Regions from separate parts of the Bacillus sp. mrc49 genome, predicted to be linked through region 2. Evidence: riboswitches for the same ligand, from Rfam matches in the RefSeq annotation. Region 2 holds a riboswitch; the other holds the start of a gene.
What was found. Region 2 has a riboswitch for lysine ahead of CVN76_RS07100 (amino acid permease). Riboswitches for the same ligand answer to the same signal wherever they lie in the genome.

Region 1: another riboswitch for lysine. It lies ahead of CVN76_RS21240 (aspartate kinase); the one in region 2 lies ahead of CVN76_RS07100 (amino acid permease).

Annotation. Positions count from the first base shown of each region.
Region 1 covers NZ_PHNG01000725.1:43,607-50,211, reverse strand. The annotation lists partial or broken gene CVN76_RS21255 (FAD-binding protein) at 1-73, opposite strand, end outside; gene CVN76_RS21250 (succinate dehydrogenase cytochrome b558 subunit) at 146-754, opposite strand; gene CVN76_RS21245 (YslB family protein) at 1,139-1,594, shown strand; gene CVN76_RS21240 (aspartate kinase) at 1,658-2,890, opposite strand; lysine riboswitch at 2,976-3,152, opposite strand; gene uvrC (excinuclease ABC subunit UvrC) at 3,214-4,986, opposite strand; gene trxA (thioredoxin) at 5,090-5,404, opposite strand; gene CVN76_RS21225 (electron transfer flavoprotein subunit alpha/FixB family protein) at 5,602-6,579, opposite strand.
Region 2 covers NZ_PHNG01000639.1:3,928-10,532, forward strand. The annotation lists gene CVN76_RS07085 (spore germination protein) at 1-275, shown strand, start outside; gene CVN76_RS07090 (GerAB/ArcD/ProY family transporter) at 299-1,399, shown strand; gene CVN76_RS07095 (Ger(x)C family spore germination protein) at 1,396-2,478, shown strand; gene CVN76_RS07100 (amino acid permease) at 2,708-4,159, opposite strand; lysine riboswitch at 4,259-4,442, opposite strand; gene CVN76_RS07105 (LacI family DNA-binding transcriptional regulator) at 4,656-5,618, opposite strand; gene CVN76_RS07110 (metal ABC transporter solute-binding protein, Zn/Mn family) at 6,203-6,605, shown strand, end outside.

The DNA of each region.
Region 1 (6,605 bases), on a different contig from region 2:
GCTCTGCTGCTTTGATCGTCGCCATTAAGCCGGCTAGACCTCCACCTACGATAATGATTTTACCTTTACCCAATTCTGTCACTCCCTTATTTCCATTAGCAAAGCTATGTTTTTTATCCGGATACTATAAATGAACTCTAACTTCTTAAACGAAAGCGAAAACTGCGCTAACGCCGATATAAGAAAGCAGAACGAAAATGATCAAAGTTACGTACGTCATGATTTTTTGTGATTTAGGTGAAACTGTCAGACCCCAGCTCACTGCAAATGACCATAATCCATTCGCAAAGTGGAAAATTGCAGAAATAATACCTACAATATAGAACACGATCATGAATGGGTTAGAGAAAATCTCTGCCATCATGTCAAAATCAACCTCAGCACCCATGGCTGCTTGAACTCTAGTCTCCCAAATATGCCAAACAAGGAAAATCAGCGTTATGATTCCAGTCAGGCGTTGCAACATGAACATCCAGTTACGGAAGAAACTAAATCTCCCCAAGTTGTTTTTTGCTGTAAAGGCAATATAAATTCCGTACACAGCATGGAAAATGATCGGTAGATAGATGACGACCCACTCTACCAAAAGCTTTACGGGCGTATATTCAATTAAATGAACGGCCCCATTAAATGTCTCTTCCCCTTTTGTTGCCATAAAGTTTACCGATAAATGAAAAATTAGGAATAGACCAATCGGAATAACTCCAAGAAGTGAATGAAGTCTACGATTCCCAAACTCGCGATTTTTTGCCACTAAGTGCCCCCCCTTAATTTGTGAAAAATCATGCAAAGATAATCTGGTGGCTACCTTTTATCTCCGCGTGAAAATAAAGTATAGAGTGCAAAAAGCTCTCCTATACTTTCTTACAATTATGTGACATGTCCATTTTACTCCTGACTTCTATGTGCGTCAAGAAAACGGATACAACAAATCTCTTTTTTAAAATAGATATTATTGGCTAAAAATGCATGTTTTTTTATTTGTCAAGGCTATATTACGAGAAATAATGTATGAATCCATTAATATTTCGGTATAATTTATCATTTTTTTCCATTTGCCTTTTAAATAAATAAAAAAACAATATAATTTGCAAAAGAAAAACGTTTATAATAGATTTACAGAAAGAGGCGATAAACTATGAAAAAAAATATTGCTGCAGCGATAGAGGAAGAAATTCAAACTGAAGAGTTCCAAGTTCCGGCTTTCGGATATGAATTAATCAGGGAAGTACTTCTGAACGATATACTCGGAAAAGACTCGAATCAGATCCTCTATTGGGCAGGTAAACAGTTAGCAAGAAAATTCCCACTGAATGGCGATCAAGAGGTTATTGAATTTTTCCAAAGCGCCGGTTGGGGAGATTTGGAAATCATCAAGTATACGAAAAACGAGATGGAGTTATCCTTGTCGGGTGAAATAATCAGCCGCCGCCTGGATTTACATCCTGACTGTCACTTCCAGCTTGAAGCCGGCTTTCTTGCCGAGCAGTTCACACTGCAAAAAAAATTCCTCAGCGAATCAACGGAAGAAGTTAAACGCCGCGCAAAAAAAGTGACATTCACCATTCAATGGGATCCCAGAGATCCAATCTAACGAGCCCATAAAACAGACTTACCCTTTTTACCGGAAGTCTGTTTTTTACTGGACTCCATACAATCAGGCTAGCACATTTGCATGCTGACCAAGTTTAAATGCTTCATGCAGGGATTCTACCGCCTTCACCATCTCCAGCTCATTGACGACAGTCGAAACTTTAATTTCCGATGTGCTGACCATTTTCACTTGGATGCCTGTATTGGCCATCACTTCAAACATCTCGGCAGCCACTCCAGGATTGGATACCATACCCGATCCAACGATTGACACCTTGGCCAGTCCGCCCTCCGTTTCAACCCTGTCAAAGGCCAACTGCTCTTTATTATTTTCCAACACGATCAAAGCCGCTTTTTTATCTTCACTTTTTATGGAGAATGATAAGTTGGTCGTATCCTCTGCAGTCATGCTTTGAATGATGATGTCAACATTGATCTGGTTTTTCGCAAGCGTCATGAAAATGGTTGATAATGCACCAAGTGATTGGGGCAAGCCATAAACCGTCACCCTAGTGATGCTATCTTCGAATGCGATGCCGCGCACGATTAAGTTTTCTTCCATAGTTGCTTCCTCCTCAATGATCGTTCCTGATTCCCTCTCCATGCTTGAACGGACTTCAAGCGGGATTTGATAATTTTTCGCATATTCGACAGCCCTTGGATGGAGCACGCCCGCCCCTAAATTGGCAAGCTCGAGCATCTCATCATAAGAGATGGATTGCAGTTTGCGCGCTTCTTTAATGTAGCGCGGATCCGTTGTGAAAACACCCGTAACATCCGTGTAAATGTCACATCTATCCGCATTGAGCGCTGCAGCGATGGCAACTGCGGTCGTATCGGAACCGCCACGCCCCAATGTAGTGATTTCCCCATTAACATCGTTTCCCTGAAAACCGGCCACGACGACGATCTGCCTTTCTTGCAGTCTAGCTTGGATTCTCGAAGCATCAATATCCAATATCCGGGCATTCCCATGTACGGATTCCGTCTGCATCCCTGCCTGCCAGCCAGTATACGAGATCGCTTCATGCCCCTTCTCAAGCAAGGCCATCGTCAGCAGGGAAATCGTAACCTGTTCCCCCGTCGTCAATAGCATATCCATTTCCCTCTTGCTGGGGGCGCTGGATATATCATGGGCCATGGAAACCAATTGATCGGTCGTTTTACCCATTGCTGAAACAACGACGACTACCTCATTGCCCTTCTCCGCTTCCTCGATTACCCGATTGGCAACATTTTTAAGTTTTTCAACGCTGCCGACGGATGTCCCGCCGAATTTTTGTACGATTAATGCCATCCTCATGCACCCTCTCTTTTTAGGCAATAAAAAAAGCAATGAGAAATATCTCATTGCTGTGATCACATATCCAATCCTGTAAGCACAGTGAGATAGCTCTCCAGGGCATACACCCTGACAATCCGCCATTTATTAAATGTCAGACCAGAAAAACAAGCTATGAGACTTGTCTTCCTTCGGCGTCCTCCCCTTTCAAAACCCATCATGGAAACTCATACTTCTCCAGGTTTTTACTCTTGAATTCCGCACCTCTATCAGCACTTTTAAGTTGTCTAGTTAAAAATTCCTTTTAATCATAGCATAGAGATTTGTGGGGGGCAAGATTATTCTTGCAATTTTCTCACGATTCCCTCAGCTACCCCTTTTGGCATGCCCGCTCCGATAATTTCCTCGACCGAGGCCTCTTTAATTTTCTTCAATGAACCGAAATGTCTCAATAATTGCTTTCTTCGTTTTTCGCCGACTCCCGGAATATCATCCAGCTGGGAGTGCACGGCATTTTTGCCTCGCAGCTGGCGGTGAAACGTAATCGCAAACCGATGCACTTCATCCTGTATTCTTTGCAATAAGTAGAATTCCTGACTCCGGGAATCAAGCGGTACAAGCTCAAGAGGATTGCCGATCATCAATTGAGATGTTCTATGCTTCTCATCTTTAATCAGGCCAGAAAGCGGGATATCCAGGCCCAGTTCATTTTCCAAAATATCGCGGACGGCCTCCACATGTCCCTTACCGCCATCGATGATGATTAAATCCGGAAGCGGAAGACCCTCTTTCAATACCCGTGAATACCTTCTTCGGACGACTTCGCGCATCGATCCATAATCATCAGGCCCCTGGACGGTTTTGATCTTATATTTGCGGTATTCCCTTTTCTCGGGTTTGCCATCAATGAACACGACCAAAGCGGAAACAGGATCGCTTCCTTGGATGTTGGAGTTATCGAAGGCCTCAATTCGATGCGGGGTATAGATCCCCAATTGCACTCCAAGGTTTTCCACCGCATTGATCGTTCTTTCTTCATCACGCTCAATCAATGAAAACTTTTCCTGAAGCGCAATGGAGGCATTTTTATTGGCCAATTTCAACATATCCTTTTTCGAACCCCGCTTTGGATGAATCGTCTTCACGCCAAGCAGGCCTTCAGCCAGTTCAGCATCCACCGACTCGGGAAGCAGGATTTCCTTCGGTTTAAAATGGTTCGTAATCTCGTAAAACTGACCCAGGAATGTGAGCAGTTCCTGTTCCGGTTCATCATAGACGGGAAATAGGGATACGTCCCTTTCTATCAATTTACCTTGTCTTACAAAGAATACTTGAACGCACATCCAACCTTTATCATGGGCAAATCCGAATACATCCCTGTCGATGAAATCGGTCGACATCATTTTCTGCTTTTCCATCGTGATATCGATATGGGCAATTTTGTCACGAAACTCCTTCGCCCTCTCAAAATCCAGCTCTTCGGATGCCTCCAGCATTTTTTCGGTCAGTTCTTTCTTAATCTCGGTATGCCCGCCATTCAAGAAACGGTTGATATCATCGACCATTTTTTTATATTCCTGTTCCTCCACATCATATACGCATGGAGCCAGACATTGACCAAGGTGATAATAAAGGCAAACCCGATCCGGCAGCGTATTGCACTTTCGAAGAGGATAGATGCGGTCGAGCAGTTTTTTCGTTTCGTTAGCCGCAAAAGCATTAGGGTATGGACCGAAGTATTTCCCTTTGTCTTTTTTGACCTTTCGCGTAATGATCAGGCGGGGATGCCGCTCAGCGGTCAGCTTGATGAAGGGATATGTTTTATCATCCTTAAGCATGACATTATATTTTGGATCATGTTTTTTGATTAGATTCAGCTCTAAAATGAGAGCCTCGATATTGGAAGATGTGACGATGTATTCAAAATCCTCAATCTCATTTACGAGCCGAAATGTCTTTCCATCATGGGATCCCGTGAAATAGGAACGGACACGGTTCTTCAACACTTTCGCCTTGCCTACATAAATGATCGTTCCCTGACGATCTTTCATCAAATAACAACCAGGCTGATCGGGAAGAAGGGCAAGTTTATTCTTTATTTGCTGGTTCATGCTTTCAGCCTCCTGTTCTCCCATTTTACAATTATTATATATCAAGATAGCGAAAAAAGCTTCAAGTCCGGAGACCTGAAGCTTTTTTTAGCTGACCCGTTTATTAAGCGTGTTTTGCAATAAGCTCAGCAAGAGCTTCTTTAGGTTGGAAGCCAACCACTTTATCCACCACTTCACCGTCTTTAAGGACGATCAGTGTCGGAATGCTCATTACACCGAATTTTCCAGCTGTTTCTTGGTTTTCATCTACATCCACTTTTACGATTTTCGCTGAATCGCCAATTTCCGTATCAAGCTCTTGAAGAACAGGAGCGATCATTTTACAAGGTCCGCACCATGGAGCCCAGAAATCTACAAGAACGACACCTTCGCTAGTATCCGTTGTGAACGTTTGGTCAGTTGCATTTACAATAGCCATATATATTTCCTCCTCAAATTTACTCAAATAACTAAAGACAGTATACCATTGTTGCTAGAATCGATGCTAACATTTTGCTTCAGTGGTAGGATGTCCAAATAAAGAGGGAATATGCACCCATAATTCGCAGCCTATATCAATAAAATAAGGGACAAGACATATAATGTCCCATCCCTTATTCGAAGCCGTTTACGCTTTTAAGCATTCACTTTAAGTTTTTTGAATTCTTCCGTCAGTAATGGAATGACCTCGAAAAGATCGCCGACAATTCCATAGTCAGCTACATTGAAGATGTTCGCTTCAGGATCTTTATTGATGGCTACGATCACTTTGGAGTTGGACATACCAGCTAAATGCTGAATCGCTCCAGAGATTCCGCAGGCAATATATAGGTCAGGTGTAACGACCTTACCCGTTTGGCCGATTTGCAAAGAATAGTCACAATAATCCGCGTCACATGCACCACGGGAAGCCCCTACCGCTCCGCCAAGAACTTGTGCCAGTTCCTTTAAAGGTTCAAAGCCGTCTTCGCTTTTCACTCCGCGGCCGCCAGCGATGATTACCTTGGCTTCTGAAAGATCGACGCCTTCACTTGCCTTTCTGACAACATCTTTTATGATGGTGCGTAAATCCTTAATATCCACGCTCAATGCAGCTACATCACCGGAGCGGGACTCATCTTTCGCCAATGGCTCAATATTGTTCGGACGGATCGTTGCGAATATCACTCCATCTGTAACAATTTTCTTTTCAAAAGCTTTACCAGAATAAATCGGACGGGTGAAAACGATATTTCCGCCTTCTTCTTCGATGGATGTTACGTCAGAAATCAAACCTGATTCAAGCTTTCCAGCCAATTTAGGGGCAAGGTCTTTTCCAAGTGCCGTATGGCCGAAGAAGATGCCTTCGGGCTTTTCCTGCTCGATGACGGCGAGCAAGGCTTGCGCATAGCCATCTGAAGTGTATTGCTTCAATTGATCGTTTTCGATGGCGACAACCCGGTCTGCACCGAATTGGATCAATTCATTCCCCAAATCTTGAACACTGTCACCAACTAAAACACCTACGATTTCTCCGCCATCTGCAGCAAGTTTAGCCGCACCGATCGCTTCAAATGATACATTTCTTAGTGAACCGTCGCGAACTTCGCCCAATACAAGAAACTTTCTAGCCATTTATAAAAACCTCCTGTGCTCTATTT
Region 2 (6,605 bases):
GCTTCCCTTTCCTGCTTGCAGCCCAGTTATATGGACTGTTCGGGCTGGTTTTATGCAGTGCCTTCATATTAAGCCATTTGCTGAAATTGACTTCGCTTGGCAGCCCCTATTTAGAGCCGCTTTACCCGATGCGATTTCATGACTTTAAAGATAGCTTAATTCGCCTGCCATTTTCAAAGCAGAAAAAACGCCCTCAATTTCTGCGAACGGAAGATCGAGTCAGGATAAGGAAGAAGGTTGAATCCAAAAGTTCACAGAGGGATATTGATGAATAAGGTCCGGAAAGCGGTGAGAGGGTATGGAAATCAAACCAAATGAAACGAAGCTGATATCAACATTTTTTGTTTTCTTCCTTATGCCAGGCATGCAGATTGGCGTAGGGGTTTTAGGATTCGAACGGTTCATCGCGAAAGAGGCTGGCCAGGACGCATGGATATCAATCATCATTTCAGGATTGACCATCAATATGCTGGTTTGGATGTGCTATAAGATGCTGGGCAGAGGTACACAAACGCTAGATTTGGTTGCCATCCATCACGATTTGTTTGGGAAGTGGGCAGGAAATGCCTTCAATATTTTATTCATCCTCTACTTTACCGCCATTACCATCATCATTGTCAGGACGTATTTGGAGGTGATTCAGGTTTGGATGTTCCCAGGGGTGAATATCCTCATGCTTTTAAGCATCATCCTGATACTCGTGTATAGCTTTGTTGTGGGAGGGTTCAGGGTCATTACAGGTTTATGTTTGATCGGACTCGTAATCACTTCCCCCTTAATCCTTTTGAATTATTTTCCGTTAAAACACGCCCATTTTGAAAATTTGGGTCCCGTTTTTGATCATTCCTTTTTGGAAATCATGAAGGCCTGCAAGAATATGACGTTGAATTATCTTGGGTTTGAATTACTCCTGATTTATTATCCATTCATCAAAAAGCGTGAGCATTCGCAAAAGTGGGCGCATTTAGGGGTGCTGTTCACCATGGCGATATACCTAAACTCCTTTATCGTTTCCATTGCCTACTACCATCGGGATCAGCTGAAGGATGTCATTTGGGCAACCTTGACCTTATGGAAAATCGCCGACCTTCCGTTCATTGAAAGGTTCGAATACATCGGCGTTTCCCTATGGCTGTTCATGGTGCTGCCGAATATTTGCCTAGGAATCTGGGCAGCAAGCAGGACGGCAAAAAGGGCATTCGGGGTTAGGCAGAGGAAGTTGTTGGTTATGTTTTTGCTCGTCATTTTAGTTGCCTGCCTTTTCTTGGATAACCGTCATAAGATCGACTTGTTCAACACGATCGGTTCACGTATAGGATTTTATATCATTTATGTGTATCTTCCGCTTTTATTCTTATCGCAGACGATCGTTTATAAAGTAAGGGGCCATAAACCATGAACTTCAAAATGCTCTTGATTGCATCATGCTGCATCATACTATCGGCGTGCGGAGTGGAAAAGCAAATATTGGAGGATATTTTAATTGCTGAAATCGTCGGCTATGACGATGCTGGTGAGGATAAAATCAAAGGTACAGTCGTTGTCAGTGTGCCCCAGCCAGGAGAGGAAGCGAATCTAGGGAAAGAGGTATATGAAGCGATTTCCCATGATATAAACGCCACTCGGCAGCAAGAAAATGCCAAAACGCCGTTTCCCATCGTCGGCGGGAGACTGACAGTCATCCTGTACGGTGATGAATTGGCTAGAAGAGGGCTGAATGATTATGTGGATACATATCGGCGTGACCCGATGGTGGGAAGGGATCTGTTTTTGGCGATCGTTGATGGCAAAGCGGAGGATGTCGTAAGGATGGAGCCGAAAATGGTCAGGACTCCAGGCGTTCAAGTAAAAGAGTTGATCGAACAGAATATGAGGACTAATTTGACTGATGTAGATTTGCATAAGTATTTATATGCAAGTCATGGTAACGGCATCGATCCGGTCATGCCCTTATTGGAAAAGGCGGAAGACCAAATAATCGTGAAAGGGATCGCCCTGTTTAAAAGGGATAAATATATTGGCAAATACATTCCTTATGAGGACGGTTTTTTATTCAAGATCCTTAGTGAGAATTTTAAATTGGGGAGCTATGAAATTAAATGGAAGGAAAATGATTATACAACTATCGATAATGTGGAATCGCGTGTCCGTTATCGCATCACGAATGCCAATCGGAACCCGAAGGCCAGGATTGAAGTGGAATTGAAAGCAAATCTGCTGGAGGTTCAAGGCTTCGACTTGAACAAACCTGTCGAAGTGAACAAAATAGAGGCCAAAGCGGAACGTATCCTCGGTAAGAAACTAAATGAGATGGTGACCATGTTCCAAACGTATAATATAGATCCGCTGGCACTCGGTGATCATGCTAAAAGTAAAACGAGAAATTTCAATCGTAAACATTGGGAAGAGGTGTACCCTCATATTCCGATCGAAGTGGATTTGAATATCGAAATGATTCAAACGGGAATATCGGAATGAACGAAGAATATCCGGAAGTTCCCCCTTTTAATAAGGTATTGCTGGATGGGTTGTGTCGATGCGTTTAAGGAAGGGGGGAAGCGTTGGATAAAACATGGTGGAAAGAAGCAGTGGTGCAAGCGTATCGGATGGGCGATTTAAATGGCTGGAGGGAACCGGAATCGACCAATGAAATGAGAAAAGGACCCGGCTTCCCCATAAATGGCGGAGACCGGGTCCTTTATATGGATCATTTCGTTTTAAGATCGCATTCCTCAAGTGGAATGACTTTCGTTTTATGCTTCCATTTATAACCCAACCATAGGGCGAAGAATAAAAACAAGCCGATGTAGGATACGAACATCGAATTCCAGTCGATCCCGTCGCTTGTAAAAGCTTGGTAGCCTTGTCCAATGATAATGATGATGCATAGAACAAGTGCAAAGATGGGACCGAATGGGAATCCCTTGGCCCTATATGGCAATGCATTCAAGTCAAGCCCTTGGGCTGAATATGCTTTGCGGAACCGATAGTGGGCAATTGCAATCCCTACCCATGTAACGAAGCCGGCCATGCCGGAAGCATTCAATAACCAGATATACACGACGCCATCCCCGAAAAATGAAGCAAGGAATGCAAGGCAGCCAACTAAAGCAGTGACGATAAGTGCATTGACCGGAACTCCCCGTTTATCCAGCTTGCCAAGGAATTTCGGCGCTTTCCCGTCACGTGCCAAGTCCCAGAGCATACGGGTTGAGGCATACATGCCTGAGTTACCGGCAGAAAGTACGGATGATAAGATGATCGCGTTCATGATGGAGGCTGCAAAGGCAAGACCGGCACGCTCGAAGACTAGCGTGAAAGGACTGACGGCAACATCTTCACTAAGCAGACGTGAATCCGTAAACGGTATGATCATGCCAATTACGAAAATGGCAAGGATGTAGAACAAGATAATGCGCCAGAAAACGGATCTGATCGCTTTGGGAATGTTTTTTTCCGGATCTTCACTTTCTCCCGCCGTCACTCCAAGCAATTCCGTTCCCTGGAATGAAAAACCGGCAGCCATGAAAACGCCTAAAATCGTGAAAAAGCCTCCATTAAAGGGCCCCTCGCCCATCGTGAAGTTGGAGAAACCGATGGGGTCCTTGCCGCCCATGATTCCAAGAATGATCAAAACACCTGTGATCAGGAAAATGATCACTGTTACGACTTTGATCATGGCAAACCAGAATTCGGCTTCGCCAAAACCTTTAACGGACATGTAGTTGATAAGGAACATCATGATCAGGGCAATGGCACTCCAGATAAACGATGGCGTATCAGGAAACCAGAACTTCATGATCAGGACAACGGCTGCCAATTCGGCAGCAATGGTGATTGCCCAGTTATACCAATAGTTCCAACCGATTGCAAAACCGAAGGAAGGATCGACGAATTTGGATGCATAGACACGGAACGACCCGGCCACTGGCATGTATGCTGCCATTTCTGCAAGACTTGTCATTAAGTAATAAACCATGATGCCGATGACTGCATATGCCACAAGGGCACCGCCGGGACCGGCCGAATGGATGGCGCCGCCGCTTGCTAAGAATAAACCTGTTCCAATCGTGCCGCCTAATGAAATCATCATTAAGTGCCGCGCTTTCAGGCTCCTTTTCAATTCAGTGGGGCTTGATGTTGGCTGAGAATTTGACAATTGATGTTACACTCCTTTTTTATTGGAAGGATACGGAAAAAAACAAAAAACAGCAGTCGAAAAAGATCGACGGCTGTTTATAATAAACCCGTTTATCCTTCCGAAGATAGCTCCCCACGCTTTTAAAAAAACGTGACAGTGATGTTCCTGTTCGGCAACACCGCCAGCGAGAATATACATGGAATATACCCTAACTTCGGCAACTTACCCTTTTTAACGGAGTCTTCGATTTTCCTGAATCTCGTCCGTTATACTCTTGTAAGCTGCAGCCTCTAACTCATCGGTAAATGAGGAAGTATTCAATTATGATGAATCGTTGCGTCTCTTTAATAGAAAACGCCGTACGATTTTTACTCATGCAATCGTTGATAGATTGCTAGTGCTTGAGTAAACTTTACTATATTAAAATTATAAAATAATCTTAAAGATATAGCAATGGTTAATTTTAGTGGTTATTTTTTCCTAGGTGGGCAGAATCATCTCCCTACTGCCGACATTACACGGTCTTTCTTTTAATAAGGGCGTAGTCCAGTTTCACATGTTTAATGATACCGGGATTCTCGAATAATTCCACCGCCATTTTTCCGATCCATTCCAGGGGCAAGGAAATGGTCGAGATATCGAGCATCTCACTGAGGCTGTCATTATTGAAGCCGAGGATGGCTACATCTTCAGGCACCCTTATGCCGGATTTTTTGGCGGTAAGGATGAATCCGGCCGCCGTGTCATCATTCGTGATGATGATGGCCTCCGGCTTGTTTGGCAGCGAACTCCATTGCTGAAACAGCTGGACCCCGTCCTTGATATGGTAACTCCCCTCGAATAGCCACTCTTGATTGTTCATAAGCTGGTGCTTTGTCATGATGTCGTTGAAGGCCTTTGTCCGAAGATAACTGTTCCTGCTTTTCTTACGGCCGAGACTGTAGCCGATCTTCGTATATCCTTTAGCGATCACGTATTCAAGTGCACAGGAAAAAGCTGCATAATGGTCGATGCTGATGGATGACAATTCAGCCTGAGCCGTATCTTCGCATAAGATAATCGGTCCGTATTTTTGATAACTTAGGAGGACTTTCATTTCCGAAATCCGGGAGCAGACGATAATACCATCAAGTTGCTTCATTTGCAGCATATTCAAGGCTTGAATTTCCTTCTCTCTTTCATAATGGGTTTGAAAGATGACGATATGGTATCCGATTGCATTCGCTTGCTTCGTGATTCCATTCACGATAGCCCCGTAATACGGATGATTGGTGAAGGGGAGGATGATGCCCAAAAGGTTCGTTTTCCCCTTTGAAAGATGAATGGCATTGATATTTCGCGTATAATTCAATCGTTCAATCGCTTGTAAGACACTTTCTCTTTTATCTGGGCTAACATACGGATGATTATTCAATACACGAGATACCGTTGAGACGGATACACCGGCAAATTGGGCAATTTCTTTTATATTTGTCATGGGATCACCGTTTTTCTTTTATGATATTGTACCTTATGAAACCCATTTCAGGGCAAGATTGCAGTTGTTTCCGCTGGATATATTTTGGCATGGGGGGTTGTTATGATATGGGTTTCATCCTTTAAGATTGATTTAGGTCTTGAGGGAGGAGGAAATCGAAATGATTCAAACATTAATCACCCTGATTGCGCTTTGCGGGATCGAATTGGGCTTGGCATACTTGGCAATATCTTCGAAACCGGAAAAATGATGATCTTCAAATGCACAGCGCACCTCGGATAATCGGTTTTGAAAAAGGTCCTCTGCTTTATATTCACCTTTCACGCCCCGTTATATAACCCTGTCTCCATCGTTTCGTAAAAACACCATCTTTACTGCTGGGAATGAAGCATTCCGAGCAGTATTTGTGTTGGGGAAAATCATTGGAAAGTAAAAAAGTTGCACTCTTTTCGAATATTTGTGTATAGTATAAAATAAGTTGTGTGAAGGAAACTTTTTAGTATATAGGACAATATAAAAAAATTTACATTAAAATTTGCATTAGGTAAAAACTTTTAGAATGATAAAAAAGGGAGGGTATTTGGATGGGGTTTCTAAAAACGATCGGAGGGGTGCTTGCTGCAGTGCTGATCTTAACAGGATGCGGCAATGACACGGCCAAACAGGATAAAGGCAATGGCAAGCTGAAGGTCGTCGCCACAACAGGAATGATTGGGGACTTGGCTGAGAATATCGGCGGCAAACATGTTGAGGTCACTAGTTTAATGGGACCAGGTGTCGATCCCCATCTATATAAGGCGACTCAAGGTGATGTGAAGACTCTGGATTCGGCCGATATGATTTTTTATAACGGAGTCCATCTGGAGGGGAAGATGACCGATATTTTTGAAATGATGGGCAAGAATAAACCGACGATCGCCGTAACGGAGGATTTTAAGGAAAACCAGCTTCGTAAAGTAAGTGCAACGGAACATGATCCCCATGTTT